3 regions of the Priestia sp. LL-8 genome follow, and region 1 is predicted to be linked to each of the others. Evidence: riboswitches for the same ligand, from Rfam matches in the RefSeq annotation. Region 1 holds a riboswitch; each other region holds the start of a gene.

Evidence for each region. Region 1 has a riboswitch for lysine ahead of lysA (diaminopimelate decarboxylase). Riboswitches for the same ligand answer to the same signal wherever they lie in the genome.
Region 2: another riboswitch for lysine. It lies ahead of U9R83_RS12555 (amino acid permease); the one in region 1 lies ahead of lysA (diaminopimelate decarboxylase).
Region 3: another riboswitch for lysine. It lies ahead of U9R83_RS23580 (aspartate kinase); the one in region 1 lies ahead of lysA (diaminopimelate decarboxylase).

Annotation. Positions count from the first base shown of each region.
Region 1 covers NZ_JAZAQH010000001.1:2,280,758-2,291,818, forward strand. The annotation lists gene U9R83_RS11525 (aminoacyl-histidine dipeptidase) at 1-977, shown strand, start outside; gene U9R83_RS11530 (hypothetical protein) at 1,222-1,695, shown strand; gene U9R83_RS11535 (GNAT family N-acetyltransferase) at 1,870-2,448, shown strand; gene U9R83_RS11540 (PadR family transcriptional regulator) at 2,606-2,935, shown strand; gene U9R83_RS11545 (pentapeptide repeat-containing protein) at 2,954-3,673, shown strand; gene U9R83_RS11550 (O-methyltransferase) at 3,852-4,538, shown strand; gene U9R83_RS11555 (LysR family transcriptional regulator) at 4,725-5,636, opposite strand; gene U9R83_RS11560 (hypothetical protein) at 5,770-5,955, opposite strand; gene U9R83_RS11565 (hypothetical protein) at 6,106-6,240, opposite strand; gene U9R83_RS11570 (dicarboxylate/amino acid:cation symporter) at 6,379-7,641, opposite strand; gene lysA (diaminopimelate decarboxylase) at 7,694-9,022, opposite strand; lysine riboswitch at 9,168-9,350, opposite strand; gene U9R83_RS11580 (CBO0543 family protein) at 9,417-9,929, opposite strand; gene U9R83_RS11585 (NAD(P)/FAD-dependent oxidoreductase) at 10,267-11,061, shown strand, end outside.
Region 2 covers NZ_JAZAQH010000001.1:2,477,144-2,488,204, reverse strand. The annotation lists gene parE (DNA topoisomerase IV subunit B) at 1-383, shown strand, start outside; gene parC (DNA topoisomerase IV subunit A) at 380-2,806, shown strand; gene U9R83_RS12590 (alpha/beta fold hydrolase) at 3,018-3,839, shown strand; gene U9R83_RS12585 (LysE family transporter) at 3,825-4,466, opposite strand; gene U9R83_RS12580 (YqcI/YcgG family protein) at 4,619-5,386, shown strand; gene U9R83_RS12575 (cupin domain-containing protein) at 5,361-5,669, shown strand; gene U9R83_RS12570 (cysteine hydrolase family protein) at 5,691-6,278, shown strand; gene U9R83_RS12565 (GNAT family N-acetyltransferase) at 6,369-6,860, shown strand; gene U9R83_RS12560 (hypothetical protein) at 6,964-7,332, shown strand; gene U9R83_RS12555 (amino acid permease) at 7,369-8,808, opposite strand; lysine riboswitch at 8,911-9,095, opposite strand; TPP riboswitch at 9,270-9,370, shown strand; gene thiT (energy-coupled thiamine transporter ThiT) at 9,403-10,011, shown strand; gene U9R83_RS12545 (ethanolamine ammonia-lyase reactivating factor EutA) at 10,168-11,061, shown strand, end outside.
Region 3 covers NZ_JAZAQH010000001.1:4,501,849-4,512,909, reverse strand. The annotation lists gene uvrC (excinuclease ABC subunit UvrC) at 1-1,436, shown strand, start outside; lysine riboswitch at 1,502-1,679, shown strand; gene U9R83_RS23580 (aspartate kinase) at 1,821-3,053, shown strand; gene U9R83_RS23575 (YslB family protein) at 3,105-3,632, opposite strand; gene U9R83_RS23570 (succinate dehydrogenase cytochrome b558 subunit) at 4,122-4,730, shown strand; gene sdhA (succinate dehydrogenase flavoprotein subunit) at 4,760-6,547, shown strand; gene sdhB (succinate dehydrogenase iron-sulfur subunit) at 6,551-7,324, shown strand; gene U9R83_RS23555 (acyl-CoA thioesterase) at 7,388-7,837, shown strand; gene gerE (spore germination transcription factor GerE) at 8,012-8,236, shown strand; gene U9R83_RS23545 (hypothetical protein) at 8,438-8,767, shown strand; gene U9R83_RS23540 (cation:proton antiporter regulatory subunit) at 8,915-9,415, shown strand; gene U9R83_RS23535 (cation:proton antiporter) at 9,416-10,630, shown strand; gene U9R83_RS23530 (ABC transporter ATP-binding protein) at 10,764-11,061, shown strand, end outside.

The DNA of each region.
Region 1 (11,061 bases):
AAGGGAAAATCTTTATTAATCTTGATACAGAAGAAGATGGAAAACTGCTTGTCAGCAGCGCAGGTGGGGTAAAAGGAGTGCTTCGTATCCCCGTAAACTGGGAGTCGTCTTCCAATAAATCAGAAACATATAGCTTAAGCATCGGAGGACTGCGCGGTGGACATTCCGGGATGGAAATTGACAAAGAAAGAGGAAATGCGAATAAACTGCTAGGGAGAGTTTTACATGATTTGCAAAACGAACTTTCCTACTCTTTAAGCGGCATTAGTGGAGGATTAAAATCAAATGCGATTCCCCGTGAATCAGAAGCAATTCTATCAGTTGAGCCTTCTGAGGTAGGAAAGCTAGAAAATAAGGTTCGGGAGTGGAACGAAATAGCAAAAAATGAACTACAAGCGGCTGATCCGAGCGTATATGTAAAAATGAACAAATCTTCTTCCGTTGAGAAATGTTTTACAAAGGAAACGACAGAACGAATTGTACAAGCTATTATGCTAACACCAAACGGAGTTCAAAGCATGAGTATAAATATTGAAGGATTAGTAGAATCTTCTACCAACTTAGGCGTGATCACGACAACAGAATCTGAGGTTGTTTTTCAAAATGAAATTCGCAGCTCAGTAAAAAGCTTAAAAGAAAAAATAGTAAGCCAAGTGTGCATCCTTGCTCAATTAGTCGGAGGAACAGTTGAAACAAAAGGTAATTATCCTGAATGGGCGTACAATGGAGATTCAAAAATTCGTGAATTATGTAAAAAGGTTTACAAAGAAAAGTATGGAGAAGAGGCGGAGATCATCGCTATCCATGCTGGAATTGAATGCGGTATCTTCCTAGAAAAAATCCCTGGATTAGACGCCATTTCGCTCGGACCCGATATGTACGACGTTCATACGCCTGATGAGCACCTGAGCATTCCGTCTACTATTAAGACATGGGAATACTTATTAGCAGTATTAAAAGAAGCAAATAAGATATAAAGTTATCAGCATCCCTGTAATTTTTTTTAAAGAGCTTCTGTAAAGGAGCTCTTTTTCATTCGTCATTTATCAGATAATAAGCAGGGTGCCCTCAACGCGACAGGCAATTGAGAACATTTATGTAAGCGTTTTACAAATAAAGGTTTTAAAATGGCCCTAAAAGAGGTAAACAATTACTAAAACGATAGACAAATGAATTCAAAACAAGCTCTGCAACTAATAAATTAGTAGGGAGAGAATGTATATGAATGATAATAGTCTTATCAAGGATCCCTTTTTGGAAAAAGGAGAAATTGAATTTTTAGAATTAAGGAAAGATGAAATACGCTATCTAAAGTTCGATCGATTTTTGAAAGTGATTAAAGCACTTAATCAACGCAGTGATAAAGGCTACCAGAGTCTTATGCTTTCAGTTGATGGCTTTAAAGGTACTTCAAGAGAATTATATGAGATAGAGGAGTTTCGCAGATATGTAAATTTGTTAATTAATCAAGTTCCTCAAATATTATTTTATATTCATGATAAAAACAAAATGACCAATCAAATTTTGAAAAGTCTATCAAACAATAGCAGCCAACCGGCCTCTATAGATCCTAAAAGAGCACGTTTAATGATTGATGCCATACAGGAGCAAGTAGAGAAAACAGAGGATAAAGAGATAAAGGAGAATCTTTCTGAATTCGTATGTAAAATCCAGGGCTTTGTGAATCAGTATTAACAGTTCCCAATAGAAAAGTAGAATCCATATTATAAAAGAGTACGAGAACTCAAAGTTTCTCGTGCTTTTTTATTGGAAAAACTGTAGAAAGAGAAAAGGATTATCAACATATATGGATAAATAATAATGGTAAAGCTTCATATTCTGCCGTGAAATAACAAGGAGGAATGAATATTGCGTCATATTGAAATAAGAAGACCAAAAATAGAAGACCGCGCAGAACTTCACGAGCTTTTTAATGAAGTAATTACAGATACCTTTCATAGAGAGGGTCTGTCTGACATGGTGAACGATATACAAATAGAAATTGAAAGTAAAGAACAATATTTAAAAAGTGACCTTGATAGCGATGGAAAACATCGATTCTTTTGGCTCGGAATAGATACGTGCACCAACAAGATTATTGGCTGTATTGAATATGGTCCTGCTAGTGAATTAATTACGGCGTGTATAAAAGGAGAGCTGCAAGGATGGATTGAAATCGGCACAGTTTTTGTTCATCCAAAGTACCAGAGAAAAGGTATAGGGACGCTGCTTTTACATACTATGCTGCTTACGCTTCAAAGCAGAGAAATTAAAAAAATTTGTTTGGATAGCGGATACAAAAATGCTCAGGAAGTATGGAAAAACATATTTGGAATCCCCGATTATTTAGTAAAAGATTACTGGAGCAAGGGGTATCATCACATGGTTTGGAAAATATCAGCAGAAAATACGCCGATAGTATTTAAGCTCGGCTATAACGAAGAATAAGGTGTCTCCCAGAAAATAGCCGGTACGTTTCTACCGGCTATTTTCTACTGGTTAAGCTATTTACATATGTGCAATTATATATTAGTGTATTTTATTGAATATAATACCTTGACTGTCATAGTAATATGATTTAAATTATACATAAAGAGGTGATACTTTGGTATATGCAAAAATGTCTTCAGATTTACTTCGAGGACATACAGATACAATGATTTTGAAATTACTTCTCAGCGGCGATAAGTATGGTTATGAAATTAGTAAGCTTATTTATACCTACTCTAAAGAGCAGTATGAATTAAAAGAAGCCACAATGTATTCAAGCTTGAAGCGCCTGGAAAAAGACGGCCATATTCTTTCTTACTGGGGAGATGCTGTACAAGGCGGCCGCAGAAAGTATTATAAAATTACAGAACAAGGAAAAAGCGTATATAAACAAAACAAAGAAAATTGGGAGCAAGCGAAAAAAATTATCGATTTATTGTTGTAAGAAAGGATGATGTTATAAATGAACGAAAAAATAAAAAATCATGTGCATAACATTTTGGCTCCTTATCAGGATGTAAAAAATGTTCAAGATCTAGAAGAAGAACTATCACAGAATTTGCAGGAAAAATTTACAGATTATAAAAAAGACGGGCATAATGAAGAACAGGCTTATTATATGACAATCAATTCTATCGGCGATATCGCAGAACTAATTCAATCAATGAATGTAGAAACAAAGGAATTAAAGCAAACCGTCCCTATGGATTTTTCAAAGACCGAGCTTACAAAATCTGATTTTCGTTCTGTATCGGTGTATAAAGGGAAATTTAATGCCAGTAATTTGAATGAATCTGATTTTAGCTACGCAGATCTTACAGACAGCATGTTTAAAAGCAGCAATTTAACGAAAGCAATATTTCATCACGTTAATTTAACAGGCGTACAATTTAAATGGGCAAATTTTAAACAGGCCAGTTTTGAAGGCTGTATCTATGACAACACGTACTTTAAGCAATGTAATTTAACAGACATTGTATTTGACGAAGAAACATTTAACGGAACAATCTTTGAAGGAACATCATTAAAAAAAGCTTCATTTCGCAACGCAACTTTGCTAAATGTACAGTTTCGAGGATCAGATTTAAAAAAATCCGATTTTGAAGGTGCAAAAATGGATAAATTGACATATAACTTTTTAAAAAGTGCCAAGATAGATCTTAGTAAAGTTACGATTATTTAAAGATAAAAAAGACCTCTCTGAAGGTCTTTTTTTATGGACATATAACAATTCTTTTTAAGAGCGAGCAGGATAGTTTATTAGAGAGCTAGAACACATTCATAATACGAACGATTAAGGCAACAAGGTGGATATGAGAAACACATATTCGTATCTTTGAATAGTAAAGCTTTTATCACTTATGTGGAGGAGTATGGAAATGTCTATATATGAAATTTGGAATGAAGTGGATCTTTATATGAATGATAAGCTTATACAACCTGACCCTATTCTTGATGAGGTATTGAAGGCAAATCAAGAGGCTGAATTACCTGCCATCGATGTATCGCCTAGTCAAGGAAAGTTTCTCCATTTGTTAGCTTCATTAAAAGGAGCTAAACGCATTTTGGAAATTGGTACTCTTGGAGGGTACAGCACGATTTGGCTAGCCAGGGCTCTTCCCAAAGACGGACAGCTGATTACGCTCGAATTAAGCGCTCAGCATGCAGAAGTAGCAAGAGCTAATTTAAAAAGAGCGGGAGTAAGCCACTTAGTAGAAGTTATTGTGGGCCCTGGGCTTGATACATTAGCTGTATTAAAGGATAAGGGAACAGAGCCGTTTGATCTTATCTTTATTGATGCTGACAAGCCGAATAACCCAAATTACTTAAAGTGGGCTTTGGAATTATCGAAAAGAGGAAGTACGATTATTTGTGATAATGTTGTTCGTCAAGGGCATGTGGTGAACTCAGAAAGTGAAGATGAAAATGTAAAGGGAATTCGACAGTTTATGAATGCTCTGGCTCAAGAAAAACGAATCAGCGCCACGGCTATACAAACCGTTGGAAGCAAAGGCTATGATGGATTCATTGTAGGGATTGTTGAATGATAAAATTTGTATTACACATAAAAAGAGACGGAGACATAACTAAATTTATCCAATGAGCAGCTAGAAGCACCTACATACATGAAACCTACGTTCATCATCATCTTAAAAAAATCCGAACGAGTTGGATTCTCAACCAAAGTCGTTCGGATTGTCCTTCAACTAACATATTTTTGTTCCAGACTCTTTTTAAATGGGCCCCAATTTATCTGTCATTTGTTTTTCGGTTAAAAAATTAATCAACTCTCGTACAGCGAATGAACTGTAGCGTTCTTTTAACAGAATAATTCCAAGTTCCCACATCATTTCAGGATCTGCAATAGGTATGGTAATAATATTGGGATCTTTCACTTTGGCATAAAGCGATTCGGGTAAAATAGCAATACCTAGTTCTGCCGCTGTTAATTCAATAATTAAATCCCATTGAGAACTTTTATACGCGATAGAAGGCACAAAGCCTGATTTTAAAGCATCTTGAATTAACCGGTCGTGCAGCGTAAATTCTTCACTGAACATAATGAATTTTTCGTGTTCCAGTTCTTTCATCCAGACGGAAGCACGTTTCGCTAAAGGATGGTTTTTATGGGCGTATAAAAGGAATCTCTCCTTAACGAACGGGTATACGTGAAAATGCTCATCATGACCGCTTGTGAGAGGAAGCATAACGATCCCCATATCTACGCCAGCCTCTTCCACAAGTGCTTCAATTTTTTTTGCTCCAAATTCAATAAGTTCTAGAGATACTTTAGGGTATTGATTATTAAATGCTTTTGCAATCTTCGGGAAAAACAAGGTCCCGATGAGCGGAGGGACTCCCATCTTGATTTGCCCTGTTTGCAAGTTCATCAAATCTCCCAACAAGTGAGGCATGTCTTTTAACACCGACAGAGCTTTAGCTGCTTGGTGATACACAACTTCTCCTGCATCCGTTAGCTTTAATTCTCTTGTCGAACGATCAAGAAGCTCAAATCCTAGTTCATTTTCTACTTTTTTGACGGCTTTACTTAAAGCCGTTTGTGACAAATGAACTTGCAGCGCTGCCTTTGTAAAATTTTTATGATTCGCTACCTCTATAAAGTATTCTAAGTCTCTGATTTCCATGTGAAACTCCATTTCTGCAAACTGCTTATCCTTTTTCTTTACTCTTTATTTTAACTATTAAATTATTTACTGTAAATGCGCTGATTAAAAAGGGGGGTCTATCCAATGAATAAAAACGAGGAAAGGAAGTGAACTAAAGTTTCTGCCGAAGTTGATTTATAAAACGAATACTCTTTTTATAGAGAAACATAGATTTTGCTACTAGCTGATGAGGGATATAAAGATTTTTGCCTGTACGTTCGGGCAAAAATGCAAAACTTATCAAAATAACTGAAAGCCCAAAGGCTGCGGCGGTAATCTCTAGCCAAGAAAACATCATATCATTCCTCCTTTTACAAACCTATTAATAGAATATGTAAAAGTTTGAAAGGAGGTTGTACGATAGACCTATAACGAGCGGCGTAATGAAGCTCTCTCTCAAAATAAAATGACGTTAAAGAACGCAGGCGCTGCGCTCTTTAACGTCATTTTATTTTCGCTCTTCAGCTTGATGCTCTTGTTTGTTTTGCTCAGTTAGACGTTTTTGATGAGCTTTTGTTTCTGCACTTACGTGATTCGCATCATTCGGTTGATTCTTCTTTGAACCTCCTGCAGCGTTACTCATTAGACGACACCTCCAGTCCGGTTATGAAACATACCTATAGAATGTGCGTATTTACAGACTTTATACACCGCTATCGATATTACTGGACACGAAAAAAGCAAAGGGAGAGTCACTAAGACTGTTCCCTTTGCTTTTTTACTAGGCGACTTTATCGGTGGTGATAATTTTGTTAATCCAGTCTTTTCCTTCTGTAAACCTTGTAACAAGCATCGCTGTTACTGTATTTCCCGTACTATTTAACAGGGTAGCAGGGGCGTCAATAATCGTGGAAATGACGGCAATAATGGGCAGAACTTCTGGCGAAAATCCGTAAATTGTAATGATTAACATTTCGCCAATCATACCGCCTCCAGGGATTGCTCCCATTACAGCTCCAACTAAAAAGGCTACGCCTAAAATACTCAAAATGCTCGTAGCAGACGTCATATCTTTTCCAAACAAACTGAATAAGAAAACAATTTTTAGAATACCCCCGATAACAGAACCATCTTTATGCGTGTTTGCTCCTAATGGAATCACCGTTTCAGCAATATCAAGTGGCACACCCATTTTCTTTGTTGCATCTAAATTGACTGGAATAGATGCAGCAGAAGAACAGGTAGCAATAGCGGTGATAGAAGGAGCAGCTGCATTTTTCCAGAACAGTTTAATTCCTGCTTTACCGCCAGCAATCCATGCGTATAGCGTAAAAAAGCCGAAATAGTAAACGATTGCAATTAATAAATAAAGAATAAATGCTCTAGCGTACCCTTGTAAGATCTTTGGTCCTAGTTCTCCTACTACAGTAGCAAAATAGCACCCTAAACCAATTGGAGCATAGTACATCACAATTTTAACAACCTTCATCGATACTTCTTGACCCGAAGTCAGAAATTTTGCCATGGGCTGTCCTTTTTCACCAGCCATCGTAGTAGCAATACCGAAAATGACGGCAAAGACAATTAATTGTAAAATATGCTCTTTCGAAAACAACTGAACAAAATCAGGTACAGTAAATGTGCCAACAAGCTGAGTTAAAAGCGTCATTTTTTCAGCTGTATTTTCACTGTCACCCATCAATTCTTTAATGGCAGAAGTATCTACGTTGTGCAGCGGATTGTAAAGTGATGCGCCTAAAAAGCCTAGAACGGCTGAAACAGCAGCAGTGGCGACAAACACAACGGCAATGCCTAGCATAATTTTACCAAGACGTTTCATTTCGTTCATGTTTGCGATTGCCGAAGCAACACTAAAAAAGACAAGGGGAATGATAATCATGAACATTAAATTAAGAAACAAATCACCAAAGGGCTTTACGACTGCCACATCGGGCCCGATAGCATATCCTGCTATCCCGCCAATTAAAATAGCGAGAAGCAGAATAAGCGATGATCTGTACGTTTTAAATACACTTAAAACCATAGTTAAATTTCCTCCAAACAACAATAGCTTCTTTACTACGCAAGAACAGCTATCATTTGCTCATTGCATACGTAGTAACGACTGGCTTTACATCTTTACGCACCAAATCTTCGTATGTTTCTCGCTCTACAGCAAGACGAGCTTCTCCATTTTTTACAAATACAACAGCAGGGCGCGGAATACGGTTGTAATTGCTAGCCATTGAATAGTTGTAGGCACCTGTAGAGGACACTGCTAATAAATCTCCTTGATTAACGCGCGGTAAATCGATATCCCAAATAAGCATATCTCCTGATTCACAGCATTTCCCCGCAATTGATACTGTTTCATCTTTTTTATCCGTCACTCTATTAGCCAAGACAGCTTCATGTTTTGCATCGTAAAGGGCAGGGCGGATATTATCGGTCATACCGCCGTCAATTCCTACGTATTTACGTACACCTGGAATCTCCTTCGTTGAGCCAATTGTATAAAGCGTTGTACCCGCTTCTCCTACGATGCTTCTTCCAGGCTCAATCCAGACTTCTGGAAGGGTATAATTCTGTTCAGTTAATGTACGGCTTAGTTTTTCTGTCAGTGCATCTACATAATACTCAACTGGAAGAGGAGAGTCGCTTTCGGTATAACGAATACCAAAACCACCACCTACGTTTAAAACTTTTACTTCAAACTCCATTTTATCACGAATACTGAATAAAAAATCAGTTAAAATATCAATGGCGCGAGAAAAACCATCTACTTCAAAAATTTGTGAACCAATATGACAATGAATGCCTAAAAGATCGTAGTAAGGTTTTTCTAATGCAGAACTTACCGCTTTCATAGCCTGGTCATTGGAAAGACCAAATCCAAACTTGGAGTCTTCCTGTCCGGTCATAATATACTCATGTGTGTGGGCTTCAATCCCTGGAGTAACACGCAGAAGAATAGATGCTTTCTGTTTACGCTCAGCTGCTAAGGCATGCAAAACTTCAAGTTCGGTGAAGTTATCCACAACAAAACAGCCAATATTCGCATCAAGAGCCATTTCAATTTCTTCAATCGTTTTGTTATTTCCGTGAAAATGAATGCGTTCAGCTGGATATCCAGCTTCAAGAGCTGTAAATAGTTCGCCTCCTGAGACCACATCTAATGACATATCAAGCTTCGTTAAAAGGCTAGCCATTTCCATACAAAGAAACGCTTTCCCTGCATAGGCGATTTGATATGAAAATCCGCTTCTTTGAAAGGCTGAATGGAAGGCCTTGCATTTCGTCTCAATTAATTCTTGATCGTAGATGTATAGGGGAGTGCCGTATTGTTTTTTCAGTTCGACCGTATCGCACTGCCCAATTTCTAAATGATTGCTGCTGTTAATTTTACTCGTTCCATGTAAGTACATAATCCGTATCCCTCCATTTAAATCATTCAACTATAACTTTGAACTTTGATGGTCAGTAGAAAAACACAAAAAAGACCCGTGAAGTGATGTTCACGCGTCTTGGTTTCATAATAATAAAGTATTATTACATTCTAGGCATCAACATCTCTTCAATAGCTCTCCACAAACCAAATGGTTTGTGACAGCTCAGCATTTATTCAATACTGAACCAGTATATGAACACAATGGATGTTTATATACTTCGGCACGAAATCCCTTTTACTTATCTTCACAGACTCCATTAGTCTCCAATAAGTGACTCTTGATTTCATGCACCTCTATTCTCAGAGAGGAAAATTATATTTAAATGTAATTCCTATTATATTTCTTTTTCCGCTGTCTAGTCAATGAAAAATTAAGGCATAGGAATATCAAAAAAAATAAATAAAAAAGCTATGAAGCTTCCAGATAAAATCCAAGCAGCCAGCGCTGTCTTCTGATGAATGACTAAAAGTGAGAACGTGACAATATTGAAGAGAAAAGAACACAGCAGCGACCATCCATAATGATGAGTGATACTGTGATTAACATAAGCAATGAACTCAATCACAGTAAATAAAAGCGCCCACAAAAGAATCCACCACAGCCGGCCGCTTACATGCAGCGGCAGCCTTCCTAAAAAAACCGGTATAACAAACGGATAAATAATTAAGGTTATTCCAAGGGAAACCATTAGGTGATCGGGTAGAAAAAGGTGATCAATACCAACAGGGTGAAATACCCATACGCGGTGATGAAACAGCAGCACTTCATAAAGCAAATTCCCCGTGACCCAAAACAGCAAAGTAGGATAGTATTCTTGATACCTTCGCCACTTACCAAATAGTAAACCAAGAATGATGAAAAATAATACAAATGAAGATTGCATACGCTCTCCTTAAAATAATGGTTATTTCTTTTTATTTACATATTATAGAAATTTTATTCTCTCCGCTTTTATTCAGAAACTATAATAGAAAAGCCGTAAGCAGCATCGTTAAAGACGTACTACCACTATTTATGACTGTCTTCACCCTGCTATAATCTCCGTAAAAGAACTTCTAACGCTTTTGTTTACGAAATGAAGGGAGCTATATGTCAAAGTCAGCAAGACGTAAAAGTAAGCTCAAAATAGCTTCGCCTAGTATGTGGCTTCTTTTTTTGCTATGCTAAAATTGCATACATGTAGCATGAGAATACTAGAAGAAGGAAAAGGGTGTTTTGGTATGAAAACATACATCGTAGTTGGAGCTGGGATACTTGGAGCTTCTACAGCATATCATTTAGCAAAAGCAGGAGCAGATGTGACATTGATAGATCGCCAGGATGCTGGTCAAGCTACTGATGCAGCAGCAGGAATTGTTTGTCCATGGCTTTCGCAGCGTCGAAATAAAGCATGGTACCGCTTAGCAAAAGGCGGCGCTAAGTACTATCAAACATTAATTCAGCAATTAGAAGAAGATGGAGAAACGGATACGGGATATAAGCGAGTAGGAGCAATTAGCTTACATACTGATGAACAAAAGCTTAAAAAAATGGAAGAAAGAGCATATAAGCGTCGGGAAGAAGCTCCCGAAATAGGCGAAATTACACGTTTATCTGCTAAAGAAACACAGGCTTTGTTTCCGGTTCTTTCGGAAGAATACAGTTCAGTTCATATTAGTGGAGCCGCTCGTGTTAACGGAAGAGCTCTTCGAAACGCACTTGTGAATGCAGCGAAGAAAAACGGTGCAAAAATAATAGAAGGAAACGCAGAACTACTTTATGAAAATAATCAAGTAACGGGCGTTTCCGTAAATGGACAAACCCTTCTAGCAAGTACAACAATCGTGACAGCAGGAGCGTGGGCAAATCAATTACTAGAGCCTCTTGGAGTAAAATTTTTAGCAAGCTTTCAAAAAGCGCAAATTGTCCACTTGCATCTCTCTGATTTAGATACAAAAGACTGGCCCGTTGTGATGCCTCCAAGCGACCAATATATTCTTTCGTTTGAACAAGGTCAAATTGTTATTGGAGCAACA
Region 2 (11,061 bases), 200 kb from region 1:
TTATTGCTCTTCCACCGCTCTACAAAGTAAGTAAAGGGTCAGGTAAAAAAGAAGTGGTTGAATATTCATGGAGTGACGAAGAATTGCAAGGTGCTATCGATAAGGTAGGAAGAGGGTACATGATTCAACGCTATAAAGGTCTCGGTGAAATGAACGCAGATCAGCTTTGGGAAACAACAATGAACCCAGAGACGCGTACGCTGATTCGTGTCCGTATTGATGATGCTGCTCGCGCTGATCGTCGTGTGACCACTTTGATGGGCGATAAAGTAGAACCACGCAGAAAATGGATTGAAAGTAATGTAGCGTTTGGGTTAGAAGAAGATCCAAATATTTTAGATAATGAAAATGTATTAACGGTCGCAGAGGAGGACGTACAATGACACAAACAGAACGCTTTTTAGATTTACCTCTTGAGGATGTACTAGGCGACCGTTTTGGTCGATACAGTAAATATATCATTCAAGAGCGTGCACTGCCAGATGCAAGAGACGGGTTAAAACCCGTTCAGCGCCGTATTTTATATGCAATGCACGTAGATGGAAATACAGCAGAAAAAGGGTTTCGCAAGTCAGCCAAAACTGTAGGGAATGTAATTGGTAACTATCACCCTCATGGTGATTCATCCGTATATGATGCCATGGTTCGAATGAGTCAAGAATGGAAAGTTAGAAATGTATTAATCGAAATGCATGGAAACAACGGAAGTATTGATGGAGATCCCCCAGCAGCAATGCGTTATACAGAAGCTCGACTTTCGTCGATTGCTGCAGAACTTCTACGAGATATTGACAAACAAACGGTTGAGTTTGTATCTAACTTCGATGATACAAGCAGCGAACCAACTGTGTTACCAGCTATGTTTCCTAACCTGCTAGTGAATGGGTCAACGGGTATCTCAGCTGGTTATGCTACAGAACTTCCTCCTCATCATTTAGGTGAAGTAATTGACGCAACAATCATGCGAATTGATAAGCCAACGTGTACAATTGAAGAGTTGATGACGGCTATTCAAGGTCCTGATTTTCCTACGGGAGGAATCATTCAAGGGGTAGACGGGATTAAGAAGGCCTACGAGACAGGTAAAGGAAAAATTATTATTCGCGGAAAAACGGAAGTGGAGTCCATTCGCGGGGGGAAACAGCAAATTGTCATTACGGAAATTCCGTTTGAAGTAAACAAAGCCAACCTTGTTAAGAAAATGGATGAGCTTCGTTTAGATAAAAAAGTGGAAGGCATTGCTGAAGTTCGCGATGAAACGGATCGTACCGGTTTGCGCATCGTAGTAGAACTGAAAAAAGATGCAAATGCCCAAGGAGTACTTCACTATCTTTATAAAAATACGGATCTGCAAGTACCGTATAACTTTAACATGGTTGCCATTGCTAAAAAGCGACCAAAGCTTATGAGTTTGGCTAACATTCTTGATGCTTATATTGATCATCAAAAAGAAGTAGTAACAAATCGTTCTAAATACGAACTGCAAAAAGCACGTGAACGTGAACATATTGTAGCGGGATTGATTAAGGCACTGTCGATTTTAGATGAAGTTATTGCGACGATTAGAGCTTCTAAAGATAAGCGCGACGCTAAAAATAATTTAATTGCTAAATATGAATTTACAGAACCTCAAGCAGAAGCGATTGTGTCGCTTCAATTATACCGTTTGACAAACACGGACATCACAGCTCTACAAGCAGAAGCTGAAGAGCTAGGTGCTAAAATTAACGAGTTAGAAGAAATCTTACATAGCGAGAAAAAACTTTTTAATGTCATCAAAAAAGAATTACGCCGTGTGAAAAAGCAATACAGTACAGAACGCCGCTCAAAAATTGAAGCGGAAATCGAAGAAATTAAGATTAATCTAGAAGTGATGGTTCCTTCTGAAGAAGTGATGGTGACAGTCACAAAAGACGGATACGTAAAACGAACAAGCCTTCGTTCTTACGCCGCGTCTAACGGACAAGACTTCGGTATGAAAGATACGGACCGAATTTTAGCGAAGTATGAAATTAATACAACTGAAACGCTGCTCATCTTCACAAACAAAGGGAATTATTTATATATGCCAGTGCACGAACTTCCTGATATCAGGTGGAAAGACATGGGGCAGCATATCATGAACATTGTTCCAATTGATAAAGAAGAGCAAATTGTACGGGCGATACCGGTAAAAGAATTTAAAGAAAATCAGTATCTGCTTTTCTTTACGAAAAATGGTATGGTCAAAAAATCAGAATTACTTCAATATAAAGCACAGCGCTACTCCAAAGCTCTTGTCGCCGTTAATTTAAAAGGCGATGATGAGGTAGTCGATGTATATCAAACGGACGGTAAAAAACAAGTGTTTATTGCCACTCGCTCTGGCTACGGACTGCGTTTCCGGGAAGAAGAAATCAACATTGTAGGAACTCGCGCTTCTGGTGTGAAAGGAATTAACTTAAAAGACGATGATTATGTTGTAAGCGGCGTTATCTTCGATGAAGATGAAGCTCTATCAACTGAATTATTTATCGCCACGCAGCGAGGAGCTGTGAAAAAGACAAAAATTACTGAATTTGAAGAATCAGCACGAGCAAAAAGAGGGCTAGTGATGGTCCGAGAACTAAAATCTAATCCGCATCAAATTGCAAAAGTAAAAGTAATCTCTAAAGAACATTACATGATAGTGGAATCATCTAAAGGTCAAACCGAGCAGGTTGATCCATCTACAATGCGAGCTAGCGACCGATACAGCAATGGTTCATTCGTATTGGACCAAAGCGAAGCTGGCAATTTAGTTGATGTGTGGCTGGAAGAAAAATAACAAAAAAGTAGTAAAGTTTTTAAAGCTTTACTACTTTTTTTGTTTAATGTTTTTAAATTAAACTATGTTCTAAATAAACAATATAAAAGAATTACCCTACTTCTCATCCCAGATACACATTATACGCCTCCTACACAAGCCTCTAAGAAACTTTTGAATGTTCCAATTGTCCTAAACATATATATAAAAGAACAACTAGGAGGTGTTATACATGAACTATTTTATTCACGTAACTCCTAAGACTAAACTTTTTGTTCGGGATATTGGAAAAGGGGAACCCGTTCTTTTCCTTCACGGGTGGCCTGTTAACGCTAAAATGTACGAATACCAATTTACAACGCTGCCGGCCCGCGGTATTCGATGTATCGCTCCTGATCTTCGGGGATTCGGAAAATCAGATGCACCTTTCACCGGCTATTCTTATAATCAATTAGCAGATGATATTCGCATGTTAGTAGAAAGACTGGAACTTAAAAATTATACGCTCGTAGGCTTTTCTATGGGGGGAGCCATTGCCATTAGATATATGAGCAGACATTTAGGATATGGCGTGAAGAAGTTAATTTTATTAGGGGCAGCGGCTCCAAGCTTTATTCAAAAAACTGATTTTCCATATGGACTTCCTGTTGAGGAAGTAAATACAATTATCCAAAATACGTATAAAGATCGTCCTAACATGCTTGAGAACTTTGGGGGAAAGTTTTTTAATCAGCCTATCAGCTCAGCTTTTAGAGGATGGTTTCAAGATTTAGGTTTAGAGGCATCTGGTCATGGAACCATTAAAACTGCGGTGTCTTTACGAGACGAAGACTTACGGGAGGATTTGAGTCAAATTTTCGTCGAGACATATATATTACACGGAAAAAAAGATCAAATTTGTCCATTTGATCTTGCAAAAGTAATGAATCGTCACATTTCGTTTTCTACACTTATCCCGTTTGAAAATAGTGGACACGGCCTTTTTTATGATGAACGTGAGAAAGTAAATGACACCCTTATTGAACTCATCAATAAAAGCTCAGCCGATAAGTAAGGATACACATTTAAAACCGAATTGGCAGCCAAATAAAAAAAGGAGAAAACCAGCACCTAACGTAATGAGGCGAAAAAGCTTAGGCGTGATAAATTTTCTTGTAAAATGAATGCTGCTCGCAATATTTAAATTCCAAAGAAGGATGCCAAAAATAATAAAGAAGCTATGAAAAAAGACGGATAGCCACGTTTGACTTTGAAGGCTTTCGCTTAAGCTTGATCCAAATACACCAAACCAAAACACAATATTTAAAGGGTTCATAAGAGCAATAAAAAAACCTGTAAAAAACGACTTATCTTTTTTAGCAGAAGGGTTATTTACATCTACTGAAAAGGAACGAGAGACAGCTTGTTTCATACTTTGAAAGCCAACAAATGTGAGCATGACAAAACCCGTTGCATACAGGACAACCGTAACAGCCTGCATCTGAACAAAAGGCGTTAACCCTATTAAAATGAGAAGCATAAATAAAATATCGGCCGTCATGCCTCCTAAACCAACTAGCCAAGAAGCCCAAAATCCTTTTGTCAGACCTCTTTTAATCATCTCTATATTGATTGGACCTACCGGTGCTGCGAGACTAACACCTAGAATTATTTGTTTTATAGCAATCAAAAACCACTCCAAAAACACAGCCTCCTTTCTAACTTGTCCAACAGTAGCTTATATATATATAGATTAGAGTTTTATAATTTAGAAGCGGGATTTAGTTAAAAATACTCATAAACTTTCTTTTTTTTAATACACATGTAACGTTGAGTTCCATAAGGAGGGTTTTAATGGCATCAAAAATGCTTTTTCGAGCTAATGAGATTTTAGAGTCAACGCATGTCCCGTTCTGGGGAAAAGATGCTTTTCAATATTTCCAAAGCGATATATTATCAGAAGAAAATCCATTTCCTTGTATATTAGGGGTAGAAGGCTTTAAAAAAGATTTACTGCGTTTTTCATTTGTGACGAATCCTTATAACTACCAAGATATTAGGAGTGCAGCGTCGGCACTTAGAGAATACATAGATACGTTCAAGACCATAGGTCGCTATACATCTTTTGTGTTATTCTTTAAGCCTGAACATAAAGAACGTTCAATGGAAGAGTACGAAACGATGTTTTGGGATACGCTGACATTTCTTCATCAAATTGATCAAAAGAAATGGCCGCAAGACATTCCAAAAGATCCAAAAGATGCATTCTGGGAATTTTGCTTTCACGGAGAACCTATTTTTGTCGTCTGTAATACACCTGCTCATTCTTTACGTAAAAGCCGTAAGAGCAGAGGATTTATGATTACATTTCAGCCTCGGTGGGTGTTTGAAGGAATGACAGGGGATTCGAAAATAGGGAAGCATGTACAAAAGATCGTTCGCGATCGGTTAAAAACATATGATGACGTAGCAGCTCACCCTGAATTAGGCTGGTATGGGCAGCAGGAAAACCGAGAGTGGAAGCAATATTTTTTACACGATAATAATAACCATACTACCGGACAATGTCCGTTTAAATTAAAAAGGAGTGAGCAGCATGGACGTAAAAAAAGCCTCTATTAAAAAAGGAGTTGGCGGAAAGTTTGAAGAAGTAATTAAAGAACTGCTTCCCGCGTATACTGGATACGTTGAAGTACAGCACGATATTGCTTTTCAAACGCACCCATCTCATACGCATCCAACTGATGAAATTCTTCATATCCTTGAAGGATCTATTCACTTTACAGTTGAACGTGATACGGTTCTATGTCAGGCAGGAGATCGAATACATTTACCGAAACAAACGGTTCATTCGTCAAAAGCTGGTCCTGATGGGTGCACATACGTTATTTCCATTTTAAAATAAAGACGAAAGAAGATGATGCTTATGCTACGTTCCCGGCCAGTGCTGCTGCTTATCGATGTACAAGAAGGGTTTTATTCACCCGAGTGGGGAGAAAGAAACAATTTAGATGCAGAAAAGAATATGCTGACGCTACTGCAAGCATGGAGGCGCCAAGATTATCCTGTCATTCACGTGCAGCATGCATCAGAAAATCCAGATTCTCCTTTACACCCAAGTTCAAAGGGATTTCAGTTTAAAGAAGGATTTGGTCCACAAGAAGATGAATACTTAATTCGTAAACACGTAAACAGCTGCTTCATTGGAACAGAGCTAGATAGCTATTTAAAAGCAAATGGCTATGAGACGCTTATCTTAATAGGACTAACTACTAATCACTGCGTCTCTACGACTGCCCGCATGGCTGGAAATCTAGGGTACAGGACGTACGTTGTGAACGATGCAACGGCTTGTTTTGATTGTATGTCCTACGATGGAAAAACAAGGCTTCCTGCAGAAGATGTACATACATTCGCACTGTCTTCTTTGCACGGAGAGTTTGCAACGGTCGTTTCTACAAAAGAGACACTTCAAGTTCTTCAAACCTTTCAATATGCTCAAAATCATAACTGATGTGCATGCGCACATCGGTTTTTTATGTAGATTATGTTTATTAAAAGAAGTAAAATAAAGATAATTCTATACTATAAGGAGTTTGTACATATGATCATTCGTTATGCTAAAGAAGAAGATTTACCTATGCTTGTTGAAATTTATAATCAGTCCGTTCAAACAAGTGCTGCTACTTTTGACTTAACGCCTGTAACAGTAGAACAAAGAAGGGGCTGGTTTAATAATCATATTAGCAATGAACTCTTTCCGCTTATTGTCGCGGAAAAAGATGGAGTAGTAGCGGGCTATGCTTCGCTTTCTTCTTATCGAGATAAAGAAGCGTACATTCAAACGGTAGAGCTATCGATTTATATTGATAAAAATCAGCAGGGGTATGGCATTGGAAAACAGCTTATGAAGCGGATTTTGGAATTGGCTAAAGAACTCAACCATCACGTTGTCATTTCAGGGATTACAAAAGGGAATGATATCAGTATCAAAATGCATGAGCAATTTAATTTTACATTCTGCGGAGAATTTAAAGAAGTAGGCTGGAAATTTGATCAGTGGCAAGATGTGCTTTTTTATCAGCTTATTTTATAAGATGTATGACACCTTTACACATTGTAACGTTTTAGTTTCATGTGTAAAGGTTATTAAAATAATAAGTCATTTTATTATTTTAATACGAAAGGTGTTAGCTATCATGAATACACATTTTCAATATCAGCATATAAGAGCTATTCCAAAAAGATGGTCCAAAAAAGAACTGCATATCCAGCTGAATAGAATCAAACACAATTCTGAACTATCTACTATAACAGCAGATCCGCTTTTTCATCTGTTACAATGTACTCGTTCGGGCCTTCAAACTAAGCAAGAAATCATAGACTACATCCAAAGCATTCCTACTCATCAACTTCCATCTTTTGTAACCCATTTAAGCAGGTTAATTCAGCATATTTATTATATAGAAGCCGCTGATTACTATAACCGTCCCCTCAAAGGTTATATGCTTGTTATGAAAAAACAGCCCCCCTATATATCGCTTCATTTTGCTGATCAGATCACATAAAAAAAGCTCTCTATTCTTTTGAATAGAGAGCTTTTTTTACTCGTATTTTTTCACTGTTACTTGGCATTCTTTTAACGGAATAAGTTTTGACTTTTTCGTCCATTTGTATCCTAACCAAACAATTAAGAATAAAGGAAGTCCGATATAAGAAACAAGTACACCGTACCAGTCAATCGAATCACCCATAAACGCCGAATAGTTTTGACCTAAAATAACAACAGCACATAAAATAAAGGCAAAGATAGGACCAAACGGGAAAAGTTTTGCATGATATGGAAGTTCACTCAAATCATGACCTTGGGCAACAAATGCTCTTCTAAAACGATAGTGGCTGATTGCAATTCCTAACCAAGCAATAAAACCAGACATACCAGAAGCGTTAAGTAACCATGTGTATACCGCACCGTCTCCAAAAAATGAAGCACCAAATGCAAGTGTACCGACAAGTGCCGTTGCGATTAAGGCATTAACTGGAACGCCTCGTTTATTCACTTTTGCTAAGAACCTTGGTGCTTTTCCATCTTTCGCTAAGTTCCACAGCATACGCGTAGAAGCATACATACCTGAGTTACCAGCAGATAAAACAGCTGTTAAAATAACGGCATTGATAGCCGATGCCGCAAACGCCAGACCTGCTCGTTCGAATATTAGAGTAAACGGACTTACCCGCACATCATCACTTGCTAATGAATCCGCTGTGTATGGAATAAGCATTCCAATAACAAAAATAGCTAAAATATAAAATAACAAGATGCGCCAGAAGACTTGTTTAACTGCGCGAGGAACCGTTTTTTCGGGATCTTCACTTTCTCCAGCCGCGACTCCAAGCAACTCTGTTCCTTGGAATGAAAAACCAGCAGCCATAAAAATACCTAGTACAGTAAAGAATCCACCGTGAATCGGTCCATCACCAAGCGTGAAGTTTTTAAAACCTGGTGCTTCATTGTTAAAGATACCAAAAATCATCATAATACCAATAACTAAAAAGATGATAACCGTTACTACTTTAATTAACGAAAACCAAAATTCAGATTCACCAAATCCTTTTACAGAAAGGTAGTTAAGCCCAAACATAATTAATAAAAACAGGGCACTCCATAAAATAGAAGAAGAGTTTGGGAACCAAAATTTCATAATAAGGGCTCCAGCGGATAATTCAGCTGCAATCGTAATAGCCCAGTTATACCAGTAGTTCCAGCCGAGAGCGAAACCAAAGGATGGATCTACAAAACGAGACGCATACGTACTAAATGAACCAGCTTCAGGCATATAAGCTGCGAGCTCTGCTAGGCTGGTCATCAAAAAGTAAACCATGACGCCAATGATAGCGTAAGCTAAAAGCGCTCCCCCAGGTCCTGCTGTGTGAATTGCTCCACCACTTGCTAGGAATAAGCCGGTTCCGATGGCTCCTCCTAATGAAATCATCGTTAAGTGGCGAGATTTCAACCCACGTTTTAATTCTTGCTGCTCTTGCATAGATAAATACTCCTTTCGAATGTACGGAAAGAGACGGGATAACATAAAAAAAGCCCGCAGTATATGTGCGCGCTTTTAAATCTGAAAACCGCGTCAACCTTCCGTGAAGATAGCTCTTCACATCACTCGCATGATGTGACAGTTCTGTTCCTGTTCGGAGACAGCCCCAGCTTAAATCAACCGAGAAGTGATCTAAACTTCGGCAATTTTTCCTTTCAAGCAACATCCTCAATGTTCTCTGCATTTCCGTTACTTTACTATTAAAAACTGCGACCTCTACCTCATCGATTAGGATGAGGGTTTTTTATATTCAATTGACATAGAAGAAGTATAACAAATACTAAAACGATTGTCATTATAAAAAATAGATTCAGAAAATAGAAACATCTTTGAAATCTCTCGAATCTATTTTGTTACATATGATATAATAAACATTGTCTTTATACTACATAAATATCCAAACGTACCACAGGGGGAGCCGCCGTGCTGAGAGTGAACGAAATGTTCAGACCCTTAGAACCTGTTAGTTAACGCTAGCGCAGGAATGTGGGAATAGTAGCATATATTTGCTTACTCCTGTGTAAACCGTTTGATATGAATGATTCAAAAACAGGAGTGAGAAACGTGAATAAAGCATTACCTTTACAGGCTAAAATTGAAATAGCTATTTTTGCAGCATTGGCACTTCTACTTGACCTTTTGCCTTCCATTAAGATTGCAACGGCTGTAAGTATTTCGTTCTCCATGGTGCCCATTTTTATTATGTGCTTTCGCTGGGGAGTAAAAGGCGGGGCTCTATCTGGTCTATTATGGGGGCTTTTGCAGTTAGCGACAGGAACGGCTTATATTTTAACAGCGCTACAAACATTTATTGAATATATTGTGGCTTTTGCTTTTATAGGTTTTGGAGGTATTTTTTCACAATCTATTAAAACAAATTTAGCTACCAATAACAGATCAAAAGCTTTTGTTTTGATTGTTTTATCCCTTATTATCGGAAGCTTCGCACGTTATTTCTGGCACTTTATTGCTGGTATTATTTTCTGGGGATCGTACGCACCAAAAGGTATGTCCGCTCTGTGGTATTCTTTTTCAATGAACGGTATTTCAATGGTAGGGTCACTAATAGCCTGCTTAGTCATTCTTTCATTGTTAATTCCATCGGCATCAAGAATGATTGTAACTAAATCACATTCATCATAAGAAAAAAGACTAAATCTACCAAGATTTAGTCTTTTTTGTCATTTGTCACCTTTCTTTACACAAAAGTGTGTCAGGTTTGATAACATAGTTAGTGAAATATTCAAAAAACTGTTTTATGATAGTCAACATATTCAAACGAGATAAAGGATTGATAGCATGCTACAGAAATGGATCACGAGCATAGGTTTAGATATTGGAACAAGTACAACAAAACTGATTGTAAGCAAGCTGTTAATAGCAAATCAACAAAATCAGTTTACGCTGCCAGGCTGTCAAATTATTGATCGTCAAGTAACGTATGCAAGTTCTATCTATACCACACCTATGCTAAACGAGGTTGAAATCGATGTTCAACGATTAACGGTACTACTAGAACAAGAGTACAAGAATGCAGAAATCTCCTTATATCAAGTGGAGGCGGGCGCTGTGATCATCACAGGAGAAACTGCTAGAAAGCAAAATGCAGAAACTATCGTTCACTATCTAGCCGAACATGCTGGAGATTTTGTTGTTGCAACAGCCGGTGCTGACTTGGAAGGAATATTGGCGGCAAAAGGATCAGGAGCAATCCAACATTCCGCTGAAACAAATGCAGTAATTGCCAATATTGATGTAGGAGGAGGCACCGCTAACATCGCTTTATGTCAAAACGGAAAAGTGATCGAAACGTTTACGCTGCATGTAGGTGGAAGATTAATTCGGCTGAATTCAGACGGCTTTGTTACCTACGTTTCACCTTATTTAACTGAATTTTTAAAAAATAATTCTTTAATACTGCGAGAAGGTGAAAAAGCAACATTTGAAAAACTCTCGTCTATCTGTCAATTACTAGCTGAAGAAACCGTGAATTATGTAAGAGCACTAATTCAAACCTCTTCGCTGCTCGTTTCTCCTCATACAAGATCTTCTATCCAACCAGAAACAATTATGATTTCAGGAGGGGTAGGAGCAATGATGGAGAAGCAAAAGCCGAAAACAGTGAGGGAAGTGGCTGTACATGGAGACATTGGTCCTCTGCTAGCGTATCAGTTTCAATCCATACACGTATCT
Region 3 (11,061 bases), 2.2 Mb from region 1:
GGCTTGTTATTACAAGAAAAATAAAAAAAGATAAAGGAAAATACTTCGGTCCTTACCCTAACGTTCAAGCTGCAAATGAAACAAAGCGGCTTCTTGATCGCATTTATCCATTAAGAAAGTGCTCTACCATGCCAGACAGACCTTGTTTGTATTACCATATCGGGCAATGTCTAGCTCCTTGCGTAAAAGAAGTAAAAGAAGAGCAAAACAAACAAATTATTGAAAATATCACGCGGTTTTTAAATGGTGGATATGAGCATGTCAAAACAGAGTTAACTGAAAAAATGTTAAAAGCTTCAGAAGAACTTGACTTTGAACGGGCTAAAGAATATCGAGATCAAATTGCTCATATCGAAGCGACAATGGAAAAGCAAAAAGTAACGTTTAATGATTTTGTTAATCGAGATGTGTTTGGCTATTCTTATGATAAAGGCTGGATGTGTGTTCAAGTTTTCTTTATTCGCCAAGGGAAATTAATTGAGCGAGAAGTTTCTATGTTTCCTTTTTATAAAGAGCCAGAAGAAGATTTCTTAACTTTTATCGGTCAGTTTTATGCCAAAAATATTAAGCCAAAAGAAGTGATGGTTCCAGCAACGATTGATGCAGAGTTAGCTGAGAAATTAGTAGAAGTAGAGGTTCAGCATCCAAAACGAGGCAAAAAGAAAGAATTAGTAGAACTTGCGTGTAAAAATGCAAAAATTGCGCTCGGTGAAAAATTCTATTTAATTGAACGAGATGAAGAGCGCACGGTTGGCGCAGTTGAACGGTTAGGAGAAGAGCTTGGAATTGCCGCTCCTTATCGGATTGAAGCATTTGATAACTCAAATATTCAAGGAACAGACCCAGTTTCTGCGATGATTGTTTTTGTTGATGGGAAACCAGAAAAAAAAGAATATCGTAAATATAAAATTAAGACCGTAAAGGGACCAGATGATTACAGTTCCATGAGAGAAGTCGTTCGCAGACGGTATTCCAGAGCGTTAAAAGAAGGTCTTCCGCTCCCGGATTTAATTGTTGTAGATGGAGGCAAAGGGCATTTAGCTGCGGTACAGGATGTTCTCGAAAATGAATTGGGACTTTTAGTACCTACAGCAGGTCTTGTCAAAGATGATAAGCACAGAACTTCGAATCTGATGATTGGCGAGCCTCCTCAAATCATACCGCTTGAACGCAATAGTCAAGAATTTTATTTGCTTCAGCGAATTCAAGATGAAGTTCACCGCTTTGCGATTACCTTCCATCGTCAAGTGCGCTCTAAGTCCGCTTTTCAGTCAGTTCTGGACGACATTGCCGGAGTGGGAGAAAAGCGTAAAAAAGCTTTGTTAAAGCATTTTGGTTCGGTGAAAAAATTGAAAGAAGCAACGGTTGAAGATATTCGAAATTCAGGTGTTCCTCAAAACATTGCTGAAAAGATTTATGAAACATTGCAAAAATAGTCTTGAAATAATAGAAAATATTTGATAAGCTATTAACTAATTTCATACGACACTTCATCAAATGAAGTGAAGATAGAGGTGCAAATTTAATCAGTACGTATCAGGAAGGGTATGAGCCCTTATGAATGATGCGGAAAGGGAAATTTGCCGAAGTGAACATTACCTCATAGTAATGATTGCTGGTTCTGCGTTGAACAAACGTAGGATTGTCAAGATGTAGATTCTTGGAGAGCTATCTCACGGCAGTGGACGGTTATGTTTTATAATTTTCGTTCGTTAAGCAATGAGAGCTCATCTCATTGCTTTTTTTATTGTCTGAGTAAAAAAATTTAGCTTCTCATCATCCTGCATATGCAAATTTATTGAAAAGGAATGAACAAAATTATGGCATTAATCGTTCAAAAATTTGGTGGAACATCTGTTGGTTCTGTTGAACGTATTCAACATGTAGCAAATCGTGTTATTCAAGAAGCAGAGCGCGGTAACCAAGTAGTCGTTGTTGTATCGGCAATGGGCAAAACAACAGATGCGCTGGTGAAATTAGCAAGTGATATTACGGACAGTCCAAGCAAACGCGAAATGGATATGCTTCTTACAACTGGAGAACAAGTGACGATTTCACTGCTAACAATGGCTCTTCAATGCAAAGGATATGAAGCAACTTCGCTAACAGGTTGGCAAGCTGGTATCCAGACAGAAGCAGTTCACAGCAATGCACGAATCCAGCACATTGACACGACTCGCATTCAAAGTCAATTAGATAGAGGTCGAATCGTAGTAGTAGCTGGATTCCAAGGCTGTTCAGAAGATGGAAGCATTACCACATTAGGTCGAGGCGGCTCTGACACGACGGCAGTAGCTCTTGCCGCGGCACTAAAAGCTGCAAAATGTGATATTTATACAGACGTAACAGGAGTGTTTACGACAGATCCGCGCTATGTAGAAGATGCTCGTAAGCTTCACTCTATTTCATATGACGAAATGTTAGAATTAGCTAATTTGGGAGCAGGGGTGCTGCATCCGCGCGCTGTTGAGTTTGCAAAAAATTATCAGGTACCGCTAGAAGTGCGTTCAAGCTTAGAAAACGAGAATGGAACGATTGTTGAGGAGGAAGTTTCAATGGAACAAAACTTAGTCGTAAGAGGAATTGCGTTTGAAGACAATATTTCACGGGTGACAATTGAAGGGTTAAACAACGAGTTACAAACTCTTTCTACTATTTTTACAGCATTAGCAAAAGAACAGTTAAATGTGGATATTATTATTCAAAACGTAACGGCTAATAATCGTTTATCTATCTCATTTTCTATTAAAACTGTAGACGTAGACGCCGCTCTTGTCGTCTTAAAAGAGTATAAATCTACTTTGGGCTATACGCGTATTGAACATGAAAGCGGTCTGGCTAAAGTATCGATTGTCGGCTCTGGCATGATTTCTAATCCAGGCGTTGCAGCGGAAATGTTTGAAGTGCTGGCAGGAGAGAAAATTGAAGTGAAGATGGTCAGCACGTCTGAAATTAAAGTATCTACAGTTGTACCGCATGCTGATATGGTAAAAGCTGTTGAGACGCTTCACGTAGCATTTGAATTAGAAGAGCAGCAGGCAGTGCAAGTATAAAGAAGAGAAAAAAGACGTGGTATCTCCACGTCTTTTATATATAGGTATTTCCTACTTTTTATAACGCTCCGCACGTGTTTCGGTAGGTAAGATATCTTTTCTGTCCCACTGCACGGAAATCAGCACTTTTCCGTTCTTTTCTTTAGGTGTTAAGTAGGCTTCTGTTAGGCAGTTGTTTTGACGCTGAATCTGTTCAGCCACAAATCCTGACTCAAGATGAAACGAACAAGTTTCCTGCTGAAATCTTTTGCTGACCACATCACCTGATAACTCAAGCTCTAGTGAATATTTATCTTTTTTTGCAAGCGTCAGTGTTCCCCAGGAAGCTGCTTTAAAAAAAGCAACGATTTCATCCATTGTATTTAATGGGTATTTCCGCGCAAGGTGTTTTCCTGCCCAGTATGAAATGGTATTCGTTTCGTCTCCAAGAAGCTCTGGAATTAACACGTCACGCAAAAGGCTGTATCCGAAATATGAAACGTGATCAAGAGCTCTCTCTGTTTCAGCTGTGACATTAGGTTCTGATGTTTCCATCGTCTCTTCAAGTTCTTGCTGTGATTCTGTTTGTAAATTGCTCATGCTTTCCCCTCTTTCTTTACTACTATTATATACAAATATAAAAAACCTCTCACGCATTTTTTAAATAAAATGTAAGAGGATCTTTATTATGGTAAAAAGAGTTAGATGTAAAGATGAAAAATCCATAATATACCTTTTAAAAGGGTACTTTTACCTGTGTAAATGTTTTGTGAACTTGTTTACAATAAAAGTGTAAAGTAAACGCTTACTTAATTGTGGCAAGCGATATTATAATAGAAAGAAAAAATCTTTAACATCAATGCAGTAAGCGTTAACAAATATAAAATTTTATAAATTTATATTTTATAGAAGATTTAAACATCTTGCCTTGACGCTCTTAATCGATGGGAGTAAAATTAACCTGTCACATACTTTATTAGGAAATGCAAAGGTTTTCATTTCCTGTATTCACGATTAATCTATTTGTCTAGTGGGAGTAAGAAAGTTCTTCACAAACTATGTTCATTTAACTAAGGGGGGTCTACGCAGATGGCGGCAAACAGAGAGTTTCAATATCGGAGAATCCATTCACTACTTGGAGTAATACCAATCGGGATTTTCTTAACACAGCATTTAGTTGTGAATCATTTCGCGACAAAGGGAGAAGAATCATTTAATCAAGCAGCTCACTTCATGGAGAGCTTACCTTTCCGCTATGCTCTAGAAATTTTCATTATTTTCTTACCAATCGTTTTTCATGCAATATACGGTCTTTACATCGCATTCACTGCTAAAACAAACGTTAACAACTATGGATTTTTCCGTAACTGGATGTTTATCCTTCAGCGTGTTTCAGGTGTAATCACACTTATCTTCATCACATGGCACGTATGGGAAACCAGAATACAAGCTGCGCTTGGAAAAGAAGTAGATTTTCAAATGATGGAACGAATTTTAAGCAACCCGGCAATGCTTGCATTCTACATAGTTGGTGTTGTATCTACGATCTTCCACTTTGCAAACGGTCTATGGTCATTTGGAGTTAGCTGGGGGTTAACTGTAACACCACGTTCTCAAAGAATTTCAACTTATGTGACATTAGCAATCTTCTTAGCACTTACATTTGTAGGTGTTCGTACATTATTCGCATTTGCATAAAATTAAGGTTTTGAAGGAGTGGGGTTCCGATGAGTAACGGAAAAATCATCGTAGTCGGTGGCGGTTTAGCTGGCTTGATGGCAACAATAAAAATTGCTGAGTCTGGCAAGCAAGTAGATTTATTTTCACTAGTTCCGGTAAAAAGATCTCACTCAGTTTGCGCGCAAGGTGGAATCAACGGAGCCGTAAATACGAAAGGTGAAGGGGATTCACCATGGGAACACTTTGATGACACAGTGTACGGCGGAGACTTTTTAGCCAACCAGCCACCTGTAAAAGCAATGTGTGAAGCAGCTCCTGGTATTATTCACTTACTTGACCGCATGGGTGTTATGTTTAACCGTACTCCTGAGGGTTTGTTAGACTTCAGACGATTTGGCGGAACGCAGCATCACCGTACGGCTTTTGCCGGAGCAACAACTGGTCAACAATTATTGTACGCATTAGATGAGCAGGTTCGTCGCTATGAAGTTGCCGGACTTGTGACAAAGTACGAAGGATGGGAATTCTTAGGTGCTGTTCTTGACGATGAGCGCAGCTGTCGCGGAATTTCTGCACAGAATTTAAAATCAATGGAAATTAAAACGTTCCCAGCTGACGCGGTTATTATGGCTACAGGCGGACCTGGAATTGTTTTTGGAAAATCGACGAACTCAGTTATTAATACAGGTTCAGCGGCATCTATCGTATATCAGCAAGGTGCATACTATTCAAACGGAGAGTTTATTCAAATTCATCCAACTGCTATCCCAGGAGATGATAAGCTTCGTCTTATGAGTGAATCTGCTCGTGGAGAAGGGGGACGCGTTTGGACATATAAAGACGGTAAACCTTGGTATTTCTTAGAGGAAAAATATCCTGCATACGGTAACTTAGTACCTCGTGATATTGCAACTCGTGAAATTTTTGACGTCTGCGTAGCGCAGAAGTTAGGAATTAACGGAGAAAACATGGTTTATCTGGACCTTTCACATAAAGATCCAAAAGAGCTAGACATTAAGCTTGGAGGTATCATCGAAATCTATGAAAAATTCATGGGCGATGATCCGCGCAAGGTACCAATGAAAATTTTCCCAGCCGTACACTATTCAATGGGCGGTTTATGGGTGGATTACGATCAAATGACAAATATTCCTGGCTTATTCGCAGCTGGTGAGTGTGATTATTCACAGCACGGAGCGAACCGTTTAGGAGCAAACTCATTATTATCAGCTATTTATGGTGGTATGGTTGCCGGTCCTAAAGCCGTTGAATACATCAATGGTTTAGAAAAGAGCGCAGATGCTATTTCTTCAAGCGTATATGATCGTCATGTGAAAGAAGAAGAAGAGAAATGGAACAATATCATGAATCTTCAAGGTACAGAAAATGCATACGTTCTTCATAAAGAGCTAGGGGAATGGATGACTGACAACGTGACAGTCGTACGATACAATGACAAACTGTTAAAAACAGATGAAAAGATTCAAGAATTAATTGAACGCTATGATCGTATTAACATTAACGACACAGCAAAATGGAGTAATCAAGCGGCAACATTTACTCGTCAGCTTCAAAACATGCTTCAGCTTTCACGTGTTGTAACGCTAGGAGCTTACAACCGTAACGAAAGTCGCGGTGCTCATTATAAGCCGGATTTCCCAGATCGTAACGATGAAGAATTCTTAAAAACAACAATGGCATCTTTTGTGGATAAGAAAACGGCTCCTTCTTTCCATTATGAAGAGGTTGACGTATCGTTAATCAAACCGCGTAAGCGCGACTACACAAAGAAAAAAGACGAAAAACCAAAAAAACAACAAGAGGGGGTTCGTTAATCAATGAGTGAACAACAAACAGTCCAAAAGACAGTGCGCTTCATTATTACACGTCAAGATTCAGCTGAATCTGCTCCTTACAATCAGGAGTTTGAAATTCCGTATCGTCCGAATATGAACGTTATTTCAGCACTGATGGAAATCAGACGTAACCCTGTTGATGCTTCAGGTAAAGAGGTTGCTCCGATAAACTGGGAAATGAACTGTTTAGAGGAAGTATGTGGAGCCTGTTCAATGGTCATCAACGGTAAACCTCGTCAGTCATGTACAGCTCTTGTTGATAAACTAGAACAGCCAATTCGCTTGCAGCCAATGAAAACATTCCCTGTGGTTCGTGACTTGCAAGTAGACCGCAGCCGTATGTTTGATTCACTAAAAAAAGTAAAAGCCTGGGTTCCAATCGATGGCACATACGATTTAGGTCCAGGACCGCGTATGCCTGAAAAGAAACGTCAGTGGGCGTATGAGTTATCCAAATGTATGACATGCGGCGTTTGCTTAGAAGCTTGTCCAAACGTAAACGACAAGTCAAACTTCATCGGTCCAGCACCGCTTTCTCAAGTTCGCTTGTTTAATGCCCATCCAACCGGTGCGTTAAATAAAGGAGAACGTTTAGAGACGATTATGGGTGATGGAGGACTAGCGAACTGCGGGAACTCTCAAAACTGCGTTCAATCATGTCCAAAAGGAATTCCATTGACTACTTCAATCGCAGCTTTGAACCGTGATACAACAATTCAAGCATTCAGAAGTTTCTTTGGTAGCGATCAAGTATAATCACTCAAAACCTCTCCACGCGGAGAGGTTTTATTTTGTCTATGACGAACGGAGGAAATACAGATGAATAATATTTCGTATATTGAAGACATGGATCAATGGAAAGATTCATTTTTATTTAAGCAGGAGATCAAGGTAAGATTTTCGGAAACAGATATGTTTGGACATTTAAATAATACGGTTCCTTTTGTTTATTTTGAACAAATACGTACGGAATTCTTTCACCATATTGGCTTTATGCAAAAGTGGACGAGTGAGCATGAGGGAACGATACCGGTGGTGGCTGATTTGCAGTGCGATTATGTCAAACAAGTGTATTTTGGCAACGTGCTATCCGTTTTTGTAAAAGCTCATAGAATTGGACGTTCGTCGGTTGATTTACACTATATGATTCAAAATGAGCAAAGAGAGGTTGTCCTCACCGGGAGAGGAACAATGGTGCAAATTTCTAAAGAAACAGGAAAAAGCGTGCCTTGGAATGAAGAGATGAAAAGGTGTTTATCAAATATATGAAAATGGCTTGAAGGCTCTTTCTTCAGGCTTTTTTTCTTTTTTAAAGGTAAAAAAGAGTTTTTTGCATATTTTTTCTAAAACTAGTAACCGCGTAGGCATACCGCACATAAGATATGTTGACTAAATTTACACCCATCCGATAGTTCAACTCAGGATCAGGCAAGGAGGGTTACATTGAAAGAAAAAGAGTTTCAACCTAAACCGCTACTTACAAAGCGTGAACGAGAAGTATTCGAGCTTTTAGTACAGGACAAAACAACAAAAGAAATCGCGAGTGAACTATTCATTAGCGAAAAAACAGTTCGAAATCATATTTCTAATGCGATGCAAAAGCTTGGAGTCAAGGGGCGTTCTCAAGCAGTCGTAGAACTCCTTCGAATGGGAGAACTTGAACTATAACATGAGCTGGCTTTCTTCTTAGAAAGCCAGCTTTTTGTATATATTTTTTTAGTGTCGCATACATATCTAATAAGAATAACGTTAAGAAAATATTATAAAAAAGGTAAATCTTTATAAAAAAAACTTATTGCTTGAAATTGAATTTCAGAGTACGTATACTTTTAAGTAAGGAGATACTAGTTCAGAAGAAAGAGAGGTGAGATGATGAAAAATGTATGGATGAGCTTATTGTTATGCATGATATTCTGTTTGCCTTTTGCGAGTTTGCCAGATAAATTTATTGATAACGACTTTGAAAAAGTGAAGGTCACAAAAAGTTCGGTTCAGCATTATACGGATATTGTGCACATGTCTCCAGGAGCTAAGCACAGCGTTAAACAAATAGGATCTCTCATACAAAGCGTGATAGTAACTTTTGCTTTAGTATGGGTGAGTGCCAAACTCATCATTCCAACGCATCAAATTGCGTATTTTATCCTCAAGAAAACACTTTTTTATCCAAAAATCTTTCAATCAAGTTACCTCAATTAAATAAAAAGGTTGAAATTTTCAAAGCCTTTTCTTCAAACCTAAAATTACCAACTATTCTTAGGCTTATTTGCTATGCGGATTTTCTATGCAAATAACGCGACAAAATTAAAAAATTCTTCTTAAAAACTTTATAGGAGTGATCATTCAATGATGATTAAAGAAACGGAATTGCCAGGAATCGGCCGTAAATTTGAAATTGAGACAAGCGGAGGAAACCGCGTGGTCGTTATTATTCATGATGATGGACGACGTGAAATCTACCACTTCGATCAAAAAGATTTAGAAGAAAGCATTTTTGACATTACGTTAACAGATACGGAATCAAGACAGCTAGCTGCAATTTTAGGCGGCATGATTTACAAGCCAAAAGCAATGGAAACCATTGAAGTGGCATTCAATGACTTAGTGATTGAATGGTACAAAGTTGAAAAACAAGCGAAAGCGCATAGCAAAACAATTGGGGAAATTGACGTTCGCAGCAACTATGATGTTACTATCATTGCCGTCATTAAAAATACGCAAAAAAAATTATCCACCCCAGGACCAGATACGTTAATTGAAGAAGGAGATACGCTTGTCATCTCTGGTGAAAGAGGAAATTTAAAAACGCTCATTAAAGAATTGCTTTCACAAGGAGGTAGTTCATAATTGGATCATTTAGTATTTGAAGTTGGGACAGCTTTGTTACTAGTCGCTTTAGCGGCTATACTAGCACATAAATTTAAATTTACAATTATTCCATTCCTCATTCTGCTGGGCATGGCGGTTGGTCCCCATGCTCCTGAGTTTGGCTCATTCAGTTTAAAGTTTATTGAAAGCCAAGAGATTATTGAATTTATGGGGAGAATTGGAGTTCTCTTTTTACTCTTTTATTTAGGGTTAGAATTTTCAGTTGGAAAGTTAATTAAATCAGGTAGATCCATCGCGGTGGGAGGATCTATTTATATTTTAATTAACTTCACTTTAGGATTATTGTATGGATACCTGACAGGAAACCCTCTTCTTGAAGTGCTGATTATCGCTGGAATTATTACGATTTCGTCCAGCGCAATTGTCGCAAAAGTATTGGTTGATTTAAAACGAACGGCGAATCCAGAAACGGAATTGATATTAGGGATCATTATGTTTGAAGATATTTTCTTAGCGGTTTATCTTTCTGTCGTTTCAGGGTTGGTGCTTGGAGACCACGGATCGCTTGCTGGATCTTTAACATCTATTTTAATTGCGTTTGGCTATATGATGCTGTTCTTTATCATTGCTCGAAAAGCCACGCCCCTACTAAATAAACTTTTAAATATTTCATCAAATGAAATCTTTATAATCGTGGTTTTTGCGGTATTGTTTTTTGTGGCAGGCTTCTCAGAAACAATTCACGTGGCAGAAGCAATTGGCGCATTATTGCTTGGACTTGTATTTTCTGAAACAGAACATCGCGATCGGATTGAACATCTTGTCGTACCGTTTCGTGATTTCTTTGGGGCCATCTTTTTCTTCAGCTTTGGATTAAGTATTGATCCTCTTACGCTATGGGATGCAGGCTGGCTTGCACTTGGAGCAGTTGGGCTTACGATTATTGGTAACTTTACAGCCGGTATGATCTCAGGAAGAAAAAGCGGGCTGTCACACAAGGCTTCTACCAACATTGGATTAACAATCATGTCACGAGGCGAGTTTTCAATCATTATGGCTAACATCGGAATTGAAGGAGGATTATCGGCTATCCTTCAGCCATTCGCTGCGCTTTATGTATTGATTTTAGCTATTATTGGTCCTTTGTTAACGAAGGAGTCTAAGCATATATACGGATTTTTAAACCGAGTATTTAAATGGAAAAAACCAAATCCTCAAGAATCCAATGGATAAAATATATAAAACACAGTTGACAAATCGGATTAATATGATAAAATTCAAAATAATCCAATAACAAATGAGTTAAATATAGCAACGGGCTGATCGGTCAACCGAAAGCTCCTACCTTTTTTAGGTAGGAGCTTTTATGTTTTTAGGTAAAATAGCTTTTGATTTAAAAATTCAAGGAGGAATTGCTGTGAGTGTTGTCATTCAATCTGTTAACCGCTCATTTCAAAAAGGAGAACAGGTAACTCAAGCATTGCGAAATGTAAATCTTACGATTAATAAAGGTGAATTTATTACCGTTATTGGTCCGAGCGGATGCGGAAAAAGTACGCTGCTTAAAATGGTTGCAGGACTTGATATGGATTATGAAGGGCGCATTGAAATCAATGGGAAGCATATAGCCGGCCCTAGCATTAAACAAGGGATGATTTTTCAAG